DNA from 3 places in the Nostoc sp. ChiVER01 genome. Region 2 is predicted to be linked to each of the others. Evidence: predicted binding sites of a transcription regulator. Region 2 holds the regulator's gene; each other region holds the start of a gene.
The links. Region 2 encodes NtcA, which controls nitrogen genes in cyanobacteria. Its sites were predicted from a motif close to TNTGTANNNNNNNNTACANA; they were not measured.
Positions count from the first base shown of each region.

Region 1: RMY00_RS30900 (Glu/Leu/Phe/Val dehydrogenase) is a predicted target of NtcA. The motif match lies at 1,520-1,539, and genes of this name have one in related genera.
Region 3: RMY00_RS29950 (DUF3120 domain-containing protein) is a predicted target of NtcA. The motif match lies at 4,589-4,608, and genes of this name have one in related genera.

Region 1 is NZ_JAVRBS010000034.1:81,221-88,391, reverse strand. Features, by position in the region: gene RMY00_RS30910 (peptidylprolyl isomerase) at 1-214, shown strand, start outside; gene RMY00_RS30905 (beta-ketoacyl-ACP synthase) at 261-1,406, shown strand; gene RMY00_RS30900 (Glu/Leu/Phe/Val dehydrogenase) at 1,623-2,912, shown strand; gene RMY00_RS30895 (hypothetical protein) at 2,958-3,137, opposite strand; gene RMY00_RS30890 (LysR family transcriptional regulator) at 3,276-4,172, opposite strand; gene RMY00_RS30885 (aspartoacylase) at 4,282-5,172, shown strand; gene RMY00_RS30880 (hypothetical protein) at 5,247-5,564, shown strand; gene RMY00_RS30875 (hypothetical protein) at 5,648-6,493, shown strand; gene RMY00_RS30870 (Gfo/Idh/MocA family oxidoreductase) at 6,852-7,171, opposite strand, start outside.
Region 2 is NZ_JAVRBS010000004.1:244,230-251,400, reverse strand. Features, by position in the region: gene RMY00_RS07855 (aldo/keto reductase) at 1-513, opposite strand, end outside; gene RMY00_RS07850 (hypothetical protein) at 675-1,436, shown strand; gene RMY00_RS07845 (hypothetical protein) at 1,815-2,261, shown strand; gene RMY00_RS07840 (DUF3146 family protein) at 2,739-3,002, shown strand; gene RMY00_RS07835 (pre-16S rRNA-processing nuclease YqgF) at 3,103-3,555, opposite strand; gene RMY00_RS07830 (DUF3084 domain-containing protein) at 3,671-5,161, opposite strand; gene ntcA (global nitrogen regulator NtcA) at 5,330-6,001, opposite strand; gene fabI (enoyl-ACP reductase FabI) at 6,383-7,159, shown strand.
Region 3 is NZ_JAVRBS010000032.1:42,911-50,081, reverse strand. Features, by position in the region: gene RMY00_RS29965 (family 10 glycosylhydrolase) at 1-1,581, opposite strand, end outside; gene RMY00_RS29960 (TIGR03279 family radical SAM protein) at 1,799-3,133, opposite strand; gene RMY00_RS29955 (undecaprenyl-diphosphate phosphatase) at 3,224-4,048, opposite strand; gene RMY00_RS29950 (DUF3120 domain-containing protein) at 4,611-5,390, shown strand; gene psbU (photosystem II complex extrinsic protein PsbU) at 5,902-6,330, shown strand; gene nadB (L-aspartate oxidase) at 6,547-7,171, shown strand, end outside.

The DNA of each region.
Region 1 (7,171 bases), on a different contig from region 2:
TGCAGTAGCGATGGCACGATCGCAAGCACCAGACTCCGCCTCTGCCCAGTTTTACTTTGCTTTAGCAGATTTGCCGTTCTTAGATGGTAACTATGCTGTGTTTGGCAATGTAACTCAAGGCTTTGATGTAGTAAACAAAATTAAGCAAGGCGATCGCATTGACTCCGCTAAAGTCACACAAGGTGCTGAAAATCTGAAAATATCAGGGAAGTAGAGGAAGAGGGCAGGGGGCAGGGGGAAAATAACTACTAACTCCTAAATTGACAAAGGTTGTTGTCACTGGTATTGGTTTAATTTCCGCCTTGGGTGGAAACTTAGAAGATAGCTGGCAAAATTTGCTAGCAAGTAAATCTGGAATTCGATTACATCAACCTTTTCCAGAATTTACACCACTTCCTCTAGGTTTGATTGGTCAACAACCATCTGAGTTGACAATGTTAACTCAGATGGTTGTAGCTTCTGCTTTACAAGATTCTGGCTTAGTTTCACATGCACCTGATTGTGCTGTAGTCATTGGATCGAGTCGCTCTTATCAAGCGTCTTGGGAAATCATGGCGCAGCAAATGTATAAAGATGTAGCGAATTTGTCCGTGTCCTCTTTTGGAAATTGGCTAGATACATTACCTCACATGAACGCGATCGCTACTGCAAGACAAATCGGTGCATCAGGTATAGTTTTAGCACCGATGGCAGCTTGTGCAACTGGAATTTGGGCGATTGCTCAAGCAGCTTTGCTTATTCAAACTGGGCAATGTCAACAGGCGATCGCTGGCGCAATAGAAGCGCCGATTACACCCCTAACTTTAGCTGGATTTCAGCAGATGGGTGCTTTGGCAAAAACTGGGGCTTATCCCTTTGATTTGCACCGGCAAGGCTTAGTGTTAGGCGAAGGCGCAGCTGTGTTTGTCTTGGAATCAGCAGAGTTGGCAAAACAGCGTCAAGCAAAAGTGTATGGTGAAATTCTCGGTTTTGGCTTAACTAACGATGCATATCATGGTAATTCACCAGAACCTGAAGGCAAAAGTGCGATCGCTGCTATCAAACAATGTCTAGAACGTAGTTGCCTCTCACCAACTGATATTGATTACATTCATGCTCATGGCACAGCTACCCAGCTAAATGACCAAATGGAGAGCATGGTAATCCAGCGTTTGTTTCCCCAAGGGGTGGCAGTTAGTTCCACCAAGGGAAGCTCAGGCCACACATTAGGAGCATCTGGAGCTTTAGGTGTGGCTTTTTCTCTCATGGCCTTAAAGCATCAAATATTACCACCTTGTGTAGGATTTCAGCAGCCGGAGTTTGATTTAGATATCGTTACATCTGCACGTTTAAGTAAAATTAGGCAAGTACTATGTTGCAGTTTTGGCTTTGGAGGACAGAATGCAGCGATCGCACTAGCAAGGTAAAAACTTGTCATTTTAACTATCTGACTGACGTTATATATAAGTTTTACTTAAGTTTTTGCTCTTGATATATAATTATCCTGCTTTTGTAGCAATAGCAGAATATAAAATATAAAACTGTAACAAAAACTACAAAAATTTTATTTCCCTAAAAAAAAGGATAAGCTAAATACAGATGATATCCGGTTCGTAAAGATACCGTGATTAGGAGAAAATTTTATGATTTCAAAATCTCTGTTGCTGCCAGAACCTGCTTCTCCAGCGCATATATGCCCATTTGATCAAGCATGTAGCTACTTAGAAGCGGCAGCTAAAGAATTAAATTTAAATCAGGGTTTGCTAGAAATTCTTAGCCACCCGCGTAAGGTTGTGACGGTTTCCATCCCCGTGAAATTAGATAATGGGGAAATACAGGTTCTTGCTGGACACCGGGTGCAACACTCCGATGTTTTAGGCCCCTACAAGGGTGGAACCCGTTACCATCCAGCAGTGACATTACGGGAAGTATCTGCTCTAGCAATGCTGATGACCTGGAAATGTGCTTTGTTAGGTATACCTTACGGTGGTGGGAAGGGTGGCATTCCCATAGATCCGAAACGCTACAGTGTTGGCGAACTAGAGCGAATCACCCGCCGTTATATCAGCGAGTTGATTAAAGATATTGGGCCTGCTGTAGATATTCCTGCTCCAGATATGGGTACTTCTGCCCGTGAGATGGCTTGGATGATGGACACTTACTCTGTGAATGTCGGTCATGCTGTACCAGGGGTTGTAACTGGAAAACCGCTTTCTATTGGTGGTTCGCTGGGACGAGAAATGGCAACCGGACGTGGCGTGATGATTATTGTCCGTGAGGCGCTGGCACAGCAAGGTAAATCCTTAGCAGGTATCCGAGTAGCTATTCAGGGTTTCGGTAACGTTGGCTGTGCCGCAGCAGAATTATTACATCAAGCAGGCGCGAAAGTTATTGCTGTTTCAACGGGTGCTGGAGGAATATTTTCCGAAGTCGGTCTTGATATTCCCAGGTTGAAAGTCTATGCTGCTGAAAATCGTAAGAGTATTATGGGTTTCCCGCAATCTGTACCAATTAGCAATGCAGATTTATTAACTTTGCCCTGCGATGTTTTAATACCGGCGGCTTTAGAAAACCAAATCACTGAAGAAAATGTGAATCAAGTGCAAGCACGAATTGTCGCAGAAGCAGCTAACGGGCCGATTACTCTTGAGGCTAACTTGGCGTTAGAGGCGCGGGGTGTGACAGTGCTACCCGATATATTGGCGAATGCTGGCGGTGTAGTAGTCAGTTATTTAGAGTGGGTGCAGGGTCTTTCCTATGTATTTTGGGATGAGGAACGCGTTAACCGCGAAATGGAGCATTTGATGGTACAAGCTTACCATCGGGTGATTCAGCAGTCGGAGATACGGCAAATTCCTCTGCGATTAGCTGCTTATACTTTAGGGGTAGGTAGAGTGGCTCAGGCGCTGACTGACAGAGGTCTTTATCCTTAAGATTTAGGCATGGGGTAGAAATGAGCAACTGTGCAGAAAGTTACGTTAAGGACTTAATGAGCCACTTTCAATACTGCGATCGCTTTCATTGAAGTAGCGGGAACTTTTCTGTAGACACGTTGTAGACAAAGTGTGGACGGTTTGCCTACACTTACGAAGACCACTTCCAACCAAGGCAATGCTCATCCCGTCCACTTCCCCCAGTCCTCGATCTGCTCGAAACATAATGCGGATATCCTCAGCACTCACATCACATCAGCGAACAGATGGGTGGACTGTTGCATAAAGCAATATAAATTCTTTAAGCAGCAATTTCTGGAGTTAGTTGAGCAACCTTGGTTCGCAAATTCTCCACGACCTTTCTTACATTTCCCATCTGCGGCTTATATCTTTGAGAACCTCTAGAAACTCATTTAAAACAGCAGATTGGTCGTCACGCCGCCAAAGCGCAACAATGCTGATTTTCAGGTTATTTCCTTCAATTGGTCTGTACACAACTCCCTGACGCTGAATATTTTGGGCATTTTTTAGCACCAAAGACACCCCAACTCCACCCGCAACTAAACTCAATACGGTCAGCATCCAAGTTGCTTGTTGGACAACTTTTAATTCATGACCAAAAACCTGTTCACAAAAATTAATAATTTGATTATAGAAATGGATTACTTTTGGTGAAGGTAAAACAAAAGGTTCATTCGCTAATGCCTTGAGTGGAATTTGAGATTTAGCTACTAGTAGATGTGACTCAGGTAAAGCAATCACTAGTGGCTCTGACAAAATGGTTATAGACTCTAAATCTGGGTGATTATCATTGGGCAAAAAATCAAAACCAATATCAATTCGGTAATCAAGCAACTGCTGTATTTGCTCATTCAATGCTAACTCACATAAAACTAGCTCGACATCAGGACGATGGGAGCGAAAAGCTTGCAGTACATTTGGCAGAACACTGTTAGTAATTGAACTATTAAGTGCGATCGTCAACTCTCCTACCTCACCAAGACTAGCTCTGTATGCTCGTCTCTTCGCCCGTTCAACCTGCCTAATAATCTCAGAAGCATCTTCAAAGAAAACTTTTCCCCCAGATGTTAACTGGAGTGGTCGTCTCTCTCGGTCAAACAGTTCAAATCCTAAGTCCTTTTCCAAGCGACGAATATGCTTGCTCAGATATGGCTGATCGATATCCAAGAGGTCAGCAGTTCGACTGAAGTTGAGTTCTTCAGCCAGAACAGTAAAGTATTTTAGCTTGTCTAACTCCATACGTATTAAGCACTATGCCAATTTTATCTAATCTTATGCAAATTTAAGCTTGCAGAAGCATAGTATTACTTTTATTATGCATTTACAAGTATTGAGCGAGTAACTATACATGAACCAAAGCAGCCAAAAAATCCACCGGGCCGTAATTATTGGTGGAATCCACGGGAATGAACTAACAGGAATATATATAACTAAACTCTTTGAGCAATTTCCTCACCTAATTCAACGACCTAGCTTTGAAACACTAACATTGTTGGGCAATCCGGAAGCCTTTGCAGAAGGCAGGCGTTACATCGACAAAGACTTAAACCGCAACTTCAACAAGGAAGACCTGCAAAACCTGGAACTCAGGAGCAATGAAGATAGGCAGGCAAGACTGATTATCGAAATCCTCAAACCGAAAAATAAATCGCAGACAAGCATTTTTGTGGATTTGCACAGCACGACTGCAAACATGGGATTAACTCTGATTCTTATTAAGCTTGATCCTTTCTTGTTGCAATTAGCAGCATATCTGAGTTCGATAAATCCTTTGGTGAAGGTTCTTTATATTCAATCTCATGAAGAAGATTCTTTCTTAATTTCCCAATGTGAATTGGGTTTTGCTGTTGAAGTTGGTTCAGTACCTCAAGGTGTGTTAAGTGCAGATTTGTTTCAGAAAACGGAGAAACTGATTTATGAAATTTTGGATTATGTAGAGGCGTTAAACCAAGGTTCAATTCCACTAAAAAACGACACGCTCACGCTCTATCAACATGTAGGGACTATTGATTATCCCAGAAACGAGCATGGAGATATTCAAGCGATGATTCACCCAAATCTACAGTTTAAAGATTATGAACCTCTCAATCCTGGGGAGCCGATTTTTTTAACTTTTGAGGGTAGAACTATTGCTTATGAAGGTAAATCAACAGTTTACCCAGTCTTCATCAATGAAGCAGCTTATTATGAGAAAGGTGTTGCCGTGTGTTTGACCGAAAAACAACAAATTACTGTGTAGGTAAAAAGTAATAGGCAGTGCAATTTGAATATTGATCTCATCTTACCCTAGATAAATTACGGGAATCATTTATTATGAAAAACACAAACATAGCTCTGACGATTCTGCTCTCTGCAAATAAAGAGACAAGTTACATGATGTTTACCAAATTAGTTCGCAAAACTGCAATAGTTCGTGTATTAGTATTTTCAGTGTTATCTGTAGCTAGTCAAAAATCCCTAGCAGACCAAACTTTTGTCATAAGAAATCAAAATCGGCAAATGATAAGTGATGTACTTGTAAATTACCCTAATAGTAACCATTGGCAGATGGTTTATCACATGCTTATTGTACATCGTAAAGCGGTACGTGTACCAATACTCTCGGTTAAGGATACAAGCATAGTAAAGTAATAATTCTTCTCCAAGAAGTGCGATCAAACTTTTGCAGTTAAAAGATTTCTCCTTGATCACCCCAACATTAGAAACAGAGTCATATGTCTAATAATTTTTTAGTACAGCACATTTCAAAAGGAACTGCTAGGTTTTTTGCAAGTACATCAATAGTAGTAGGCATTTTATCTACTATTGGCTTAAGTTCTTCACGGGCTTGGGCTGATTACTACACATCCAATATTCCTCCCCTAGTAACTAGCTATATCAAAACATTAACTCAGCAAAAAAAAGCTATTAATCAAATTGTGTTTGCTCCTAATGGAGGTTTCGGAATAGTAATTGGTAGAAATGGTTATTCTACGTATCTTCTTCCACAAAAACTTCTCAAAGACTTGAACGATATAAATAAAAACCGTGGAATTATAAATAGCATTACGTTTACACCTTCGCGGGAGTGGATAGTTATCTATAACGATAATGGTTTTTATGAGAGTACGAATTTTCCACAAGACGTTACTAATAAACTTTTAGAAATAAATAAACAGAAAAAAACGATAAAGAGTGTTGCATTTACACCGTATGGAGGTTGGGTAATTCTCTTTGGCAATAAAGGTGCTTCTTGGCATAATATTCCACAGGCACTTATTAATAAGCTGGGTGATATAAACGAAGCAGACAAAAGTATTGACTATACAACATTCACTAACAATGGGGAATGGATTCTTATCTATGATGACCGAAACCGAATCGCTAATAGTAAAAATTTTCCACAACAGGTTATTCCTACAATCAGGAATATATACGCAAATTTCGGGCAATTAACAACTATAGTTTTTACATCTAACAATGGTTGGGTATTATTCTATGATGATTTTGCGACTGTCATAAGGCGGCTACAAGCTGAGGCTGAAGCGTATCGAAGGGCTACAGACTACATCAGACAATAACTAGGCAGCATTTTCACCCTCATCCGAAAATCAGCTATGAAAATTTTCAAGGTTCTGTCCTTGGCGTTTTCACCCCAGGTTATTTATTAATCTAGGAACGAATCGCACAGCGTAAGTTTCTGTACGATTGCTCATTTCACGCCGACATAGACAGCAGTTTTTAATTGAATAAAAAACATATAAGGGCACAATATTATTGTTGTGCCCTTATATGTTATCAATAGCGAGCATTTTTGTTAAGCGATCGCTATAAAATGACTAGTACTAAGTGTCTGTTATCTAACAATTATCCACTTAGTACATTCTTTATCTCATCAAGCTTGATTTTGTGCAACTCACCAAGAACTAGTATTAGTAATCATTGTCCAGAAGGTGCAGCAGCATGAATCAAATCCGGCTTCTCGTCATTAGGAGGAAGCTCAATAGTTTGATCCGATGTGGGGCGTTGGTGGCGGTCGCTAGTTTGGATCTGCACAGGTTTACCTGTTTCAATTGACTCGTAAAGCGCTTGAATGATCGAAACATCAATCAACCCTTCCGTACCTGATGGTTCTGGGTCTTTATCTTCGAGAATACAATCAGAGAAGTAGGTAAATTCAGCTGCTAATTGATCGTGACCCTCAAAGGTACGCTCTTGAGTTTCACCATTAATTGTTAGGTAATGCTTGATTTCTCCTT
Region 2 (7,171 bases):
TCGCGCCCGTTTAATCTGTTCAACGGAAAAGTTAGAAACTCCCACAAATCGAATTAAACCTGCCTCGACTGCTTCTTTCACAGGTGCAAGGGATTCTTCGATTGTGTACTTAGTATCCGGCGAATGATATTGCCAAACATCAATGGGTTTAGCACCACCTAACGCCTCAAAGCTAACTCGAATTGTTTCGCGTAAATGTTCTGGGTTGCCGTTGCTTGTCCAGTTTCCATTGGGACGCATCAAACCGCCTTTAGTTGCCACAATTACTTGACTAACATCGCCTTTGTAACTAGTAAGCGCCTTGTGAATTAGTCGCTCGTTGTGGTGCTTATCTGACTCATCTTTGCAGTAAGAATCGGCAGTGTCAATAAATGTGATACCCAGATCCAAAGCCCGATGAATAACTTGGATTGATTGCGATTCAGGAGGGCGATTAGAGATTGACATGGGCATACCACCCAAACCGATCGCACTCACAAATATACCAGTTTTTCCTAGCTGTTTGCTTTCCATGCTTCTAGCTCTAGCTTTCTGCCCCAATTATCTACCAGCTAGCCAAAGCTTTTTTAGCGATTCATCATAAATCCTCCCTAGTACTTAGACTTGGCGATTAGTTAATGCGCTACGAGGGGAATACTCTACTCAGGGCTTAAGTATTATATACACAGACACAGATGAAAATTGTAGAGGAAACCCGTACAAGATTGCAGCTAAAACATCGACCCCTCAGATATTGGTTCAACGGGTGGTGCTTTTTTATTTTCGGTTTAAGCTTTTTGATTTACTGTTTAGTTTTTAATTCTGCTTCAATTCATCTAACTTGCGATCGCCTTTCATCAAACCAAATTAACTGTGACTTGAAGCGGTTTAATTTGCTGGGAAGCATGGAAAAGCTTAAAATGTTTGATCCTCAAGAAGCATACATCCTGACAAAGACTAGTAGCAAAGGAGGAAAAAGCTATCAAGTTATTATTGTGACTCCATTTGGAGACTTTGATCTGCTATCAAATATTAGCTATCAAGAGAATGAGGAAGTTGTCTTAAAAATCAATAATTTTATTAACTCTGGGCAAACTTCCCTATTAGTGCAGCAGAATCAGCGTAATTATTTATTTTTCTTCAGTTTATTTATATTGATTATGATGGCGATCGCTGCTTATTTTGGCACGTCACCTGTAACTACCTGCACCTTCTATAAGAGTATCGATAAGGTATTTATTGAACGTAAAAGTTTGCGTGGTAAGCAAATTATTGAACATCCACTAGAAAATATTTTGCGTTTTGATATCCAAGAACAGCAATATAAATACTCTAAGCTTTACCGGGCGGTAATTGTGCTGAAATTTGGTGAGGTAATTCCAATTAATCCCCAATATACTGATGAAAAAAACGTTAGATATGCAGTTTCTAGGATACTCTCATTCCTAAAATTTTAACCGAAATTACCCCCAGGGTAACTTGCTGACCCAAACTTTCCGACATTAAATCCGTGCAGGTTATACAGCAACAAAAAAGATCCCCGACTTCTCAAAGAAGTCGGAGATCTGCGGCTTGCAATAGACATTGCCCCTGATGATACCTTCGAGTGATCTGGGCTGGATATATGCGCTCTTTTAATAGTCAATTAAGCTTTGCAGCCGTTAGGCGATTAAGTAAAGTTTTCAAACAAAATAGGGGAGTTTTGCACAATCGTTTCAATGCCCCTAATTATGTAGATTTGCAAATAAATTATATATGAAGTAGCTACTATCACTATATTGCAATGTTGATAAAGGTTATTGACTTGATGTAATTAACCAACAATTCATTAAAGTATGAAACCATTAGCATTAAGTAGTTCCTTGTTAGCTATTGTTGGATCGGTAGTCAGTTTAACACTGCCTGCAACAGCAATCAACGCAGCATACTTTGGCAAGACAACACAGAGTCTTTCATTGCCTATTACTCAGGGTCAGGAACTCAGGCTAGCGGAAATTCTTCTTCCTCGTGGTAAGTGGATAGTTAATTATTCCGCGACAGCTATAAACTTTGGAGCGAATGACACCGTGCGATGCTATGTCCGCGCCAGAGAAACAGGTCAGATTCTTTCTGAACACGTAGCCGTCGTTGGAACACAACAGGGTGCATCTCTGGCATCTACAATCAGTGGGGTTACAGTCGCTAACTTAAATGAGCCAACCACAATGCTTCTTGTCTGTAACCACGATAACACTGGTAAGACACCTATCATTGATGCTGGTGCTGAGATAGCCGCTTACTAAGCAAGCCCTTAAAGAATATTTGTAAAGTCTAATTTATGACTCGTCCTAGCGAATATAATTCGCGGCTACACAGGCAAAACCCACCTCCGTGGGTTAGCAAGCCCTTCATTTTGCACGCTTTCCACGAAGGTAGACTTCTCTGCGGGACGCTACGCAAACGCTTGTATAATAGCAAATTTTATTCACACAATGCTTTAAAACCTTGTTGCGTTATATAGTAGTCCTAAATCATTCGTGAACAACAAGATCCCCGACTTCTCGAAGAAGTCGGGGATCTGAAGCCCCTAGATTTTCACAAATAAAATAGGATTGCTATAGCCGCGACTTCAGGATACTGGAATCGTTTTGCTCATAACACAACCTAGTCAACTACAAATACCTACTTTGTCAGTTTGTGTAATTAAGCTATGTTTGGTAAATAGAATAAGTAGCCAGCCTATATAAGCGGCTGTTATTTCACACTTGACATAAAGCATTGTGAGTGCAAAACGTCTGCCAGAAACCATTGCCCATGTCAGAATTACTCGCCAATCCTGGCAACACGGCTTCCTTGAAGGCGAAGTGAATGCTGGTGAGTTTGAGTGGCATTTTCAGTGGCATTTTCGCCGGGGAGAACTTGCCGTCAAGCCTTCCCAAGGCCGCGCCTTAATCAAAGAACCCCTCGGTCGATTTTTAGAGCAACAAGATTATCAGCTAGAGCCTGGAGGAGATTATGCTTTTACTATTCGGGCGGAACTTTAAAAGTTAGAAGCCATTCAATTTTGGATTTTAGATTTTAGATTTTTGCTTGAATCCAAAATCCAACTTGCGCTGGAAGCGCACCAGAGGTGCGACCCAAAATCTAAAATTGGCTGACTGTTGATTCAGTGAGACGATTTAAGTATCTTTCGATTAAGAGGATGGCAACAATGTCATCTATCGGTCTTGGTGGCTGTCGTAGACCCTGTGGCAATAGTTTTATTAACCCTTGGGGCGGGAACATTTGCCAATAGCGATCGCGTGCTTCTAAGGTTGTGTAGCGCTCATCGACTAAAATAATACTCAACGGTTCTGTCAATTCCTGATATAGTTTCTGTCTCCACTCCTTGGCTGTAGTTTGGTCGCCCATCACCATCAAAGAGATCGGAAACTTTTGACGCAGTGTCTCAATACTAGCGATCGCCTCTTTTGCTAAGACGACCTGATGATAATACAATTGTCGATCCAGTCCCATCACCGCTAAACCACACTTATCTCGACCTGGATCAAATCCCAATATGACTGGTTGCGTTGGTGAAAATTCCGGGAAAGTCATAATAAATTAAAATTAAAAATTAAGAATTAGAAATCAATAAATTCAATCACAGCAACTATTTTGACTGCTGTTGGATATGTTTAAATCTTACTAATAAGAGTGTGCAAATAATGTTTTAAGTAGTAAAAATAATTTGTCCGTTGACTATTGCCACTAATTTTACTCTCAATGGCCCGGCTGTATAAGTGTCCTCTGCTGCGATCGCTTTAATCTCTAATGGTTGATTGTATTGTCTTAATTGGCTAACAAAGCGTAAGAAAGTCCCCTCTACTTGTACATCTTCGACAATTCCGGCATTACGGGCCCGAAATTGGGAAGCAGAAATCAATATTTCCAGTCGCTGCTGTAACTGATAGGATGTCATGGTTTTAGAATCAGCAGTCGTTGTGGCTAGCACTGCGCCTCCCGAAAAAACCAGTTGATTACGGGCTATATCGGCGAAAAATTCTATCTGCTTTTCTCCTCTAACGTAATTACCAGCCGAGAAAATTCGCACCACATATTCTTGACCATCGGCAATCTGCTTGCTCAACTGGTCAATCCTATCCTGAGTCACGCGCAGTAGCTCTACATTTGCAGGATTCGCCCCAGGCTCACTTAATCTGAGGTTGGCGTTGCGATTGGCTTCTTGTAAAAGTTGTATCACTGCCTGACGAGCAGCAGCAGGTTGGGTAACACGAACTACAGCAGCAGCCAGAACTTGACTACGAACTAAGGCTAGCTTACCTAGACGCAGATCGCGGTAGGACTGATAATATTTTTCTAACCTGGCAACTTCCATTTCTAGTTGCTCCTGTTGTGCTTCCAAGTCTTTGAGGCGTGATTCCCGTGTGGCAATTACTTGCTCTCGCGCTGCTACTTCTACGTTACGCTTTTGAATCAATTGATCGAGTTGGGAAATTTTTTGATCGCGTACTTCTATACCTTCTTGGCGATTAGCAAGTTCGCGATCGCGTTTTTCAATAGCTGTTTTGGCTTCGTCAATAGCTTTTTTAGCTTCAGCATACAGTCGTTGACGTTCTGTCTTCAGTAGTTCAACTGCCGCTTGTAGCTCCTTTCTCTGATTGTAAACGCTTTGCAATTCAGCTATAGCTTTTTGGTATTGAGGTACAACTTGTTCTAGCTGACTTTGAGTGCGTTGGAGTTGAGTTTGAGTTTGAGCTTGTTGACTAATAGTGCGGTTCAACTGAGCTTGTGTTTGGCGTTGTTTGGCATTCGCCGCCTGCAAATATTGATTAATTACCTGCAAGTCTTGTTGTGCTTTTGTTTGGGCAATTCTTGCTTGGTTTAGCTCACTCTCTACCTGACTTTTTTGAGTTTCTGCGGTTTTTAGCTGTTCCCGCTTCTGTCTGAGGTCTGTTTGAATATCTTCTAATTCAAAGACTCCCTTTCGCAAGCCTTCGTCGGCAGCGAATAAAATCCCTAATGTTGATGCAGAAATCAAACCGCCCGTAAAAATAGTTACTAGTACAGCAGTATTTTTTGGACGAAGGTTAAAAAGTGAGAGGCGGGCTTTGCCAACTCGTGTGCCGATGCGATCGCCCACGGTTGCAATTACGCCTCCCAGAATTAAAATTGCTGCGATGAGGATGTATCCGGTGGTCATCTTTAGCTACCGAAATCCTTCCAGATACAGCCTACTACTTTTAAGCATTGTCTGGAAAGAAGTGGAAATTGGCAATAGCTGAAATTACTCAATTTTAGATTTACCTCTAGCTATTAGTGTCATTTTTCAAAATAAAACACGCGCCGATTCCCCTTTCTCCAATTGATTTTATGTGAATTGCCTACTTAAGGTAACAGGTTTGTGCACAGTAATTTTCTTTTTGTGGATAGAAATCATCTTTTTCTCACGCAAATCCCCTAGTAGCCTAGTAACAGTAACACGAGTTGAACCAATTGCTTCTGCGATCGCTTGATGAGATAACTTCAGATCAATTGTGATCCCATCTGCACAAGGAACTCCAAAATCTCGACAAAGAATTAGCAAAAAACTCACCAACCTAGAACCCATATCTCGGTGAGCGAGAGTTTCAATCATCATCTCTGTTTGTAAAATGCGCGAAGACAGACCTCGCAGCATTAACATTGATAATTCTGGATTTTCCTTGAGTGCTTGCTCTACTTGTTCAATTGGTGCTGACAGTAATTCCGCAGGCGTAAATGCAACCGCATGGTAAAACCGATCTGACTTATTTCCCGTCAGCAATGACAATACACCAAAAACACTATTTTCCCGCAGCAACGCTACCGTTATTTCCTCTCCTGCCTCATACACCCTAGAAAGTTTAACAGCACCTTTCAAAAGAAAATAAACTCGTTCGGCAGGATCGCCAGGAAAAAAGATCGTTTTATTGCGTTCAAACGTTTCCACAACTGGCGGAAACGCCCCGGTCGCCATCTGACGAAATACATTTGCTAGGGCTTTATCTTGTGTCACGATCATCTCCCTTCCCCTACCCAATGCCGGAAAAACAAAAACTGATTACCTAAGAATACACCCGAAAAATGAATAAAGCACCGTCAACCTTTCTGTACTTTCCTATACTCAAACTAATCTCTTCATAACTCTTTGTTTATAATGATACATAATTGGTGATCCTTTCAGCTACAAATTGTTGATAAGTACTTCCAATAGCAGTATTAAAAAGGGTTTTTTAAAGAACAAATAAAGTTATTTTGGAAATATCTTTAGGAAAAATCAAGATTTTTGTCATAGCAAACACTCTTACCAATATTCATTTTTGCAAAGCCTGTATAAAACAAAGACAAAACGTGCCTCAGATTCTAGTATGCTCCTAGATGATCGATCGCATTAACAATTTATATGCTAAATCTGACTGGAAAAAATGCTCTTGTTACAGGTATTGCCAATAACCGCTCGATCGCCTGGGGTATCGCCCAACAGTTGCACCTCGCCGGAGCAAACCTGGGTATTACTTACCTACCCGATGAACGCGGCAAGATGGAGAAAAAAGTTGCGGAATTGGTAGAACCCCTCAACCCCAGCTTATTTCTTCCCTGTAATGTCCAAAATGAGGAACAGATTCAATCTACCTTTGAGACAATCCGTGAAAAGTGGGGAAAGCTAGATATCCTCATCCATTGTCTTGCCTTTGCCAGCAAAGATGATTTGACTGGAAATTTTAGTCAAACCTCTCGTTCTGGCTTCAACACCGCCTTAGAAATTAGTACCTACTCATTAGTGCAGTTAACTGGTGCAGCTAAACCTTTGATGACAGAAGGAGGTAGTATCGTTACCCTCACATATTTAGGCGGTGTTAGGGCAATCCCTAACTATAATGTCATGGGAGTTGCCAAAGCTGGCTTAGAAATGAGTGTGCGTTACCTAGCCGCCGAACTAGGGCCACAAAATATCCGCGTCAATGCCATTTCCGCAGGCCCCATCCGCACCTTGGCATCTTCAGCAGTGGGTGGGATTTTGGATATGATTCATCATGTAGAAGAAGTAGCTCCCCTACGACGCACCGTCACTCAGCTAGAAGTGGGTAACGCTGCCGCTTTCTTATGTAGTGATTTGTCTAGCGGCATTACCGGACAAATTCTATATGTAGATGCAGGATATGAAATTATGGGAATGTAAGATAATTTGGGG
Region 3 (7,171 bases), on a different contig from region 2:
TGGCCCTGGATAATCACGATTAAGGTTGAGAATTTCATTGTGACGTTGGTTACCGGCAGCAAAAGTCCAAACCCAAGCATGTAATTCCATGTCTCGCTCATGGGCTAATTTCACTGCATCTTCCAGTGGGTTCCACCCACGAATTAGTGGGTTTTGCTCTTTTGCAACTTGGCTCGGATAAATGGTGTAGCCAGCATTAACAGTTTCAAAAAAGACAGTATTAATCCCAGCTTGAGCTAGGCGATCAAAAATCTGGACTAGTCCCGCCTTGCTACCAGCACGAACAATTGTCCCCCGATCTAACCAAACTGCCCGAATTTCTGGTTGAGCTACTCTTTGGTCAACAGGAAACTGCTGCCACAAAGTCGTTTTAGCTTTCAGCCACTGCTGACGAGCTAGAGCATAGTTTTTTTGGGCAATCAATAGGGGTAAGTTTTTGGCAATGACCTTTACCTGTGCCAAGGCTTGCTCTTTACTCATGCCTAGCGCCCCCAGTTTAGTTGAGGCCAATTGCGTAGGTTGCTCTTTGAGAGATTGGGAACTGTAGGTGTCCAGATGCCTAGAGGACTGTTTAGCTTCAGATGTAACTTCACCAACATTAGCCGCATCGGCTGACACTGCTAAATTAGCGCTTTCCACCCGACCGATCAGATTTTCTAGCTCTTGCTGGAGAGCGATCGCTTGGTTGTTGTCAATCGGATCATTGGAGTTGGGTGCAACATCCAGACGCACCGCTTGTTCTAATTGGTCAATAGCCTCTTGAGAACTTGGGGGTTTGACTGTAGGAAGCGGTTTAGGTATGGGAGCAGTGGCAATTTTAGGAGGAGGGAATGAGGGGGATGAGGGGGAGTAATTTTGAATTTTGAATTTTGAATTTTGAATTGTTTCGCCCTGCACCCTCGTCACAGCCGCCACTGTTGCCCTGCAGTTTGGGGAACCTCCTGCTACTTTTTTCATGCGATTCGATGGCGGTGGCGCTGTCAAATAGCGATTGAGAGTAGCTTTCAACCAGGCATTATCTAACGTCGCATCTGTTGCTGTGTCTGTTCCCCAGCGCCAGCCCATAAAGGTGGAACGCTCAGTTGTTACTACTGCGGCTGGATTATCTTTGGAATTCCAAACAGCAGGAGATTCACTGCTCATATCATTAGGAATCACAACGCCGCCATGCACTTTGCCAAAGAGTTCAGTTTGATTTGCCCATTTTGAAATATTGGTTTTTGTGGGTTTGATCTGTTCTGTGTCACTGAGGCTGAATCCCCAATAACCTCCCAACAGCGATCGCAATAATTGGCGCACTCCCGGCGCTGACAGACTACCTACAGGGCCACTGGCAATCAAACGCCCTCCCTTACTCATCCATTCTTCGAGAGCGATCGCTTGGGTTGGTGTTAATGTCTCGACATTCGGCAAAAATAATACCCGGCGATCGCCCCAATCTGCCCCACTCCTGACATCAGCTAAAGGAATTACACAATATTTCACCCCTATTGTCTGTAAGCGGTCAGTTATGCCTCTCCATTGATTTGCATTTTCTTGGCTATGCACTACGCTCAATACAGGTTCTTCAGTTGCCGCCATTACTGGCAAAGAATTAAAACTATTAAAAATTAAAAAATTAAAACTTAAAATGAAGAATCCGGCTTTTTGTATTTGTGAGTTTGCCTTTTTATGATATTTTTCCTGATTCTTCACTATTGGCTCCTAAACGAATTAGTTATAAGGCATTACTTCTTCTTTATCATCTAGCTTGACAATAAATTACCTCCGAAAAACGACTGATCTTTGACAACTAAACTTAAGCAATATCGAAAATGCATGTTTTGATTAAATCTTCAACTCCTGCTACTGGAAAAATTTTTGTATTTAGTTTCTCAGTTAATTCTTCAACACTCATATCATCTAAAAACACTAGCTCCCCATTTTTTAACATGACATTCGGTAGCAAAATACCATCACCTAAATCTTGCCCTTTTAGATTTAAAAGCAAATCATGACCAGTTAATAATCCGGTTACACTGATAGCTTGTCCCCAATAATCACTACATAAAGCACGCATATTCACTTCTAAACCCTCAATAGAATTTAAGCGTTTCAAAATGGGTTGAAATGCTTTTTCTACGGCGTTGCCTACTATCCAAGTTAATTTTCTTTGAGGATATACTTTTGGCGGTAGTAATTCTGCTGCAACGGTGGCAAATTGCTTGATAAATAATTGAATTGAACCAACTCCATTATCAATTTGGGGATATTCTTCATATTCAGATTCGCTGGGTAATTCCTCACCTGCTATCAAAAACCACTCATCGGCCAACCAAACAACGCTAGAACCGAGTTTTTGGCGAAATTGCCGCGAGAGCATTCGCACTTGGGAAATCACTTCTTTTGCTTTTTCCCTAGTTACAGGTATGAGTTCGTCTTCTGGAGGCCGAAACCGTGTCAACCCAACTGGTACAACTGCCACCGATGCCACCGCAGCTACTTCACCAGTATGAAAAGACGCTAAATCTTTGAGAGTTTGTTCTAGATGTTTGCCATCATTTATACCAGGACAAACAACTACTTGAGCATGAATTTGTAGTCGCCTTTCTTGAAACCACTTAAGTTGTTGCAAGATTTGTCCTGCACGCGGATTTTTTAGCAGTCTAATTCTAACTTCCGGCTCGCTAGCATGAACAGAAACATACAACGGAGACAAGCGCATTTGCTCAATCCGTTGCCATTCTCTTTCTGGCAAATTAGTTAGGGTAAGATAAGAACCGTACAAAAAGCTCAGACGGTAATCGTCATCTTTTAGATACAAGCTAGTACGTTTACCTGGTGGCTGTTGGTCGATAAAGCAAAACGGACAGCGATTATTGCATTGAATTAAGCCATCAAATAGGGCAGTTTCAAATTCTAGCCCTAAGTCTTGATCGTAATCTTTTTCTATTTCCAGGCTATGAGTTTTACCAGCAGCGTCTAAAACTTCTAGTTCCAAAACTTCATCAGCACACAAAAACTGATAATCAATTAAATCGCGGGGACGCGTACCATTGATAGCAACGATCGCATCCCCAGCTTCAAAGCCAATCTCTGCGGCTATTGAGTCTGGAAGAACTTTGGTAATTCGAGCAGGATTAATGGTACTCATTGGGTATATGGCATTGATCATGGGGCATTGGACATTAGTCATTTGCTTTAAACTAATGACTAATGACCAACGACTAATGACTATTATGAATTATCCTTTCCATCCTGCTGCGATCGCAGCTAAAATAGCACTGCCGAATGCCAATCTATACCAAACGAAAACTAAAGTGTTTTTGGTCGCTAAGTATTTGATCAAAAATGCAATTGATAGGTAGGAAAAAATCAAGGTTGAAATAATCCCTACAATCAACAGTCCAACAATATTATCTGGCAACTGATGAGCTTCAAATAACTTGAATATTTTCAGACTCTTATACAGCGTTGCAATGGTAAGAGTTGGAAATCCTAATAAAAATGAGAATTTCGCTGCTGTATCGCGTTCTAATCCTAAAAATAAAGCAGTTGTCAACGTTGAGCCAGAACGAGAAACACCAGGGATCAAAGCAAGTGTTTGTCCTAATCCAACTAAAATACCATCCCGAATCTGCAATGAATTAAAATCTCGCTTGCGAGTGCCAATTTTCTCTGCCAAAGCTAATAAAAGTGCCATGATGATTGACATGATGGCAATAATTAATGCACTTTCCGGCAGAATGTCTTTCAAAAGAAAGCCGAAAATTAAGGCAGGCATTGTTCCTACTACAATACCGACAAGAATTTTCCACTCCTCACGTTGCCAGTCTTTATCTTTTAGCGCTTCGATTCCACCTTTGACAATACTATAAATCAGCGACCAAAAATAGCCCACAATTGCTATAACGCTGCCAAACTGAATTGCATCGACAAAATCTTTAGAACCTAGTTCTTTCCAACCAAATATTTTTGTCACAATCAGAAGATGTGCAGTGCTACTGATTGGCAAAAACTCTGTAATACCCTGAACAATACCCAAAATAAAAGCTTGAATAAACTCCATCAATTAATACCTTTTTCCTGTTCTAGACATCATTACTTAGCTAATAGCGATGTTATTTTCTATACTTTTTACTGCACCTGATATTGGAGAAAATTCCACTTTACTAAATCAATAACATCATCTAAGACGCTGGCCATGTTCTTACACCCACATCAATAAGTCAACGAAATTTTGGCAATTCATCAAACTTTAATATTTAGCGGACTGATGCTATTGACTTTTTACCCATTACATGAGCCGAGTAAGATAAGGGGAGTAGACGAGGCATGGGAAGCAAGAGGAGAGAAAAAAGCTTAACTGAACAGTATTGAGGGTTGAATCCCTTTTTGATTTGCTCTTCCTGCCTCTGTGTAGTTTTTTGTAAATGCTAACTACAGAGATGTTCTGTACATCAGGTAACTTGAGTGAATTAGTCTGGCGCAGAATGAATGTTTTGTTTGGTTTGCGGCTGCGCTCCCCGAAATTTCAGTATAATTACAATGCCCCAGGCAATCCCCCAGGGGGGGATTTTAAAATGTGATATCTTAAATAAAATAAAGTTTAGTAACAAATATTAAAAACTTTGATTAATAATACATTGTCCTCCTACACTGCTTCTACCCCTTCTATTGATACAGAGTTAGATTTAACTGTTACTGGGCACAAGGGTATCAGGGAATTGGAATCTACACTTTCCTTTTCTCCTTCTCTTCCCTTATCTATCTCTGCCCGACAAACTTGGTTAGTGTTTGCGGCGGCGGTGTTTTTGGTAACAGTACCAGTATTTGTAGAAGCGCCAATAGTGCGATCGCTACCAAGTCTAAGTTTAGCCCTGACAGCATTTTGGGTTTGGCTAAGTTTTACCTTAATGTCACGTCCTGCAACTTATGTATGGGGAGATTTGCTTTTAGGGTTTAGCTGGAGTTGGTTAGCAGGAGCGATTTACTGGGGTTGGTTACGTTGGGAACCTGCATGGCATCTGCCAGTAGAGTCTATAGGATTACCCTTTGCTTGTTGGTGTTTGGCAAAGAATTGGGGCAAGGTAGGTAACTGGTTTTATTTAGGTTCTTTACTAGGTACAGTTTTAACCGACGTATATTTCTATATAGCAGACTTGATGCCCTATTGGCGGCAAATTATGATAGTAGATGCAGATGTAGTACCGCAAATATTACAAAATGCTCTGATACGAGTACAAACACCTTGGGGACAAAGTTGGGCCATAGTTTTGGCCTTAGTCCTGTTGACAGTCGGGGTTTTGCCTTTAGTCCGAAAGCAAAAACACTGGTATGCCTTTAGCGGCGCAGTTTTAAGCACGATTTTGGTAGACAGTCTATTTTTATTAGCTGCGATCGCAGCCTAGAAAATATTAAAAAATTGTGTAGTATCAAATCCGAGACTTTTTCCAGTCCAGTCTACGGTACATCAAGAATGATGCTGTAGATGATTAGTAGGTTAAGAAATATTACATCACAGTTCATTGCTATCAACTCATCCTGCTAGGGTTTTCGGTATTAGGCATCGAACGATCTCATGTATAGTTGGAAGCTAAAATCAGCCACCCCGAAAAGATTTCGTCTATTTGGGAATGCTCAGGATCATGGATAGAACTGTATTGCAGCTATCAATCACTGTTACCACAATAAAAATTTTTGGCAAAAGTACAGTCAAACCCAGTAACGGTAAATATTGTGGATATTAATACGCTGTATATTAGTTTCTGATGACTGCTGTGTTGATTAAGCTATCAGGTTTTGTCCTTTGTCCTTTGTCTTTTGTCCTTGGCACTCTGGCTAATGACTCATGACTCATGACTCATGACTGCTGCTAGCTTAAAACTTTTATTTCTGTTTGATGGAAAGAGGTAGAAAATCGTGAAAGGATTGGCGCGTTTATTAACAGTGTTTAGCTTGTTACTTAGTTGCTGGGGATGGCTGGGAACAACTCAGATAGCCCAAGCTGCTAGTTTCAACAGTTTTGCATTTCCTCAAGTCCCAATTCTGGCAATTGAGCGGCAGAATCGGGCAGATGCGAAGCTAGGAACGGAATTTGGTAAAAAAATTGATTTGAACAATACCAACGTCCGAGCTTTTCAACAGTATCCAGGGCTTTATCCCACCTTGGCTAAGAAAATCATCACAAATGCTCCCTACAAAAATGTAGAGGATGTATTGGATCTTCCAGGATTGAGCGATCGCCAGAAACAAACCCTGCAAGCCAACTTGGATAAGTTCACCGTGACAGAACTAGAACCTGCCTTTAACGAGGGAGACGATCGCTTTAACAACGGCATCTACAGATAACTGCAATTTGCAGCAGTTAATCTAGCAAAATAGCATCCCACTCCTAATTCTAGAGAGTGGGAATCTTCTATTACATATAAAGGGGGCACAAGGAAGGCAAGGGGTACAAGGAAGACAAAATAAAATTTTTCCTTGCCTCCCCCTGCCCCCTCTCCCCCAATCCACACTCCGTGGGGGTCCCGAGTCCCCCTGCCCTCTACCCCCAGCCCCCATACCTTGTCTCAGATAGATATTCCTAGCCAATTTGATGTCTTAGTAGTCGGCGCTGGTGCTGCTGGACTATACACAGCGTTGTGTCTACCAAATTCCTTGCGAGTCGGCTTGATTACCAAAGAAACTATTGCTTTATCCGCCAGTGATTGGGCGCAAGGCGGTATTGCCGCAGCAGTTGCCCCGGAAGATTCTCCCACGCTACACATTGAAGATACGATCCGGGCGGGTGCAGGTCTATGCGATCGCACTGCTGTAGAATTTCTCGCCCAACTTGCACCTAAATGTATTCAATCCCTAGTTGACTTGGGAGTTGCTTTTGACCGTCATGGTCAAGCCTTGGCTTTAACTTTAGAAGCTGCCCATTCTCGCAACCGCGTTCTCCATGCCGCAGACACCACAGGGAGGGAAGTTACTACCACCCTTGCGGCGCAAGTATTACGTCGCCAAAATATTCAAATCATTCAGCAAGCTTTGGCTTTAAGTTTGTGGATTGAACCGGAAACTGGTCGCACTCAAGGAATCAGTCTGTTTTATCAAGGAAAAATCACATGGGTAAAGGCTAGTGCTGTAGTATTGGCAACTGGTGGTGGCGGTCAGGTATTTGCCCAAACCACTAACCCGGCTGTAA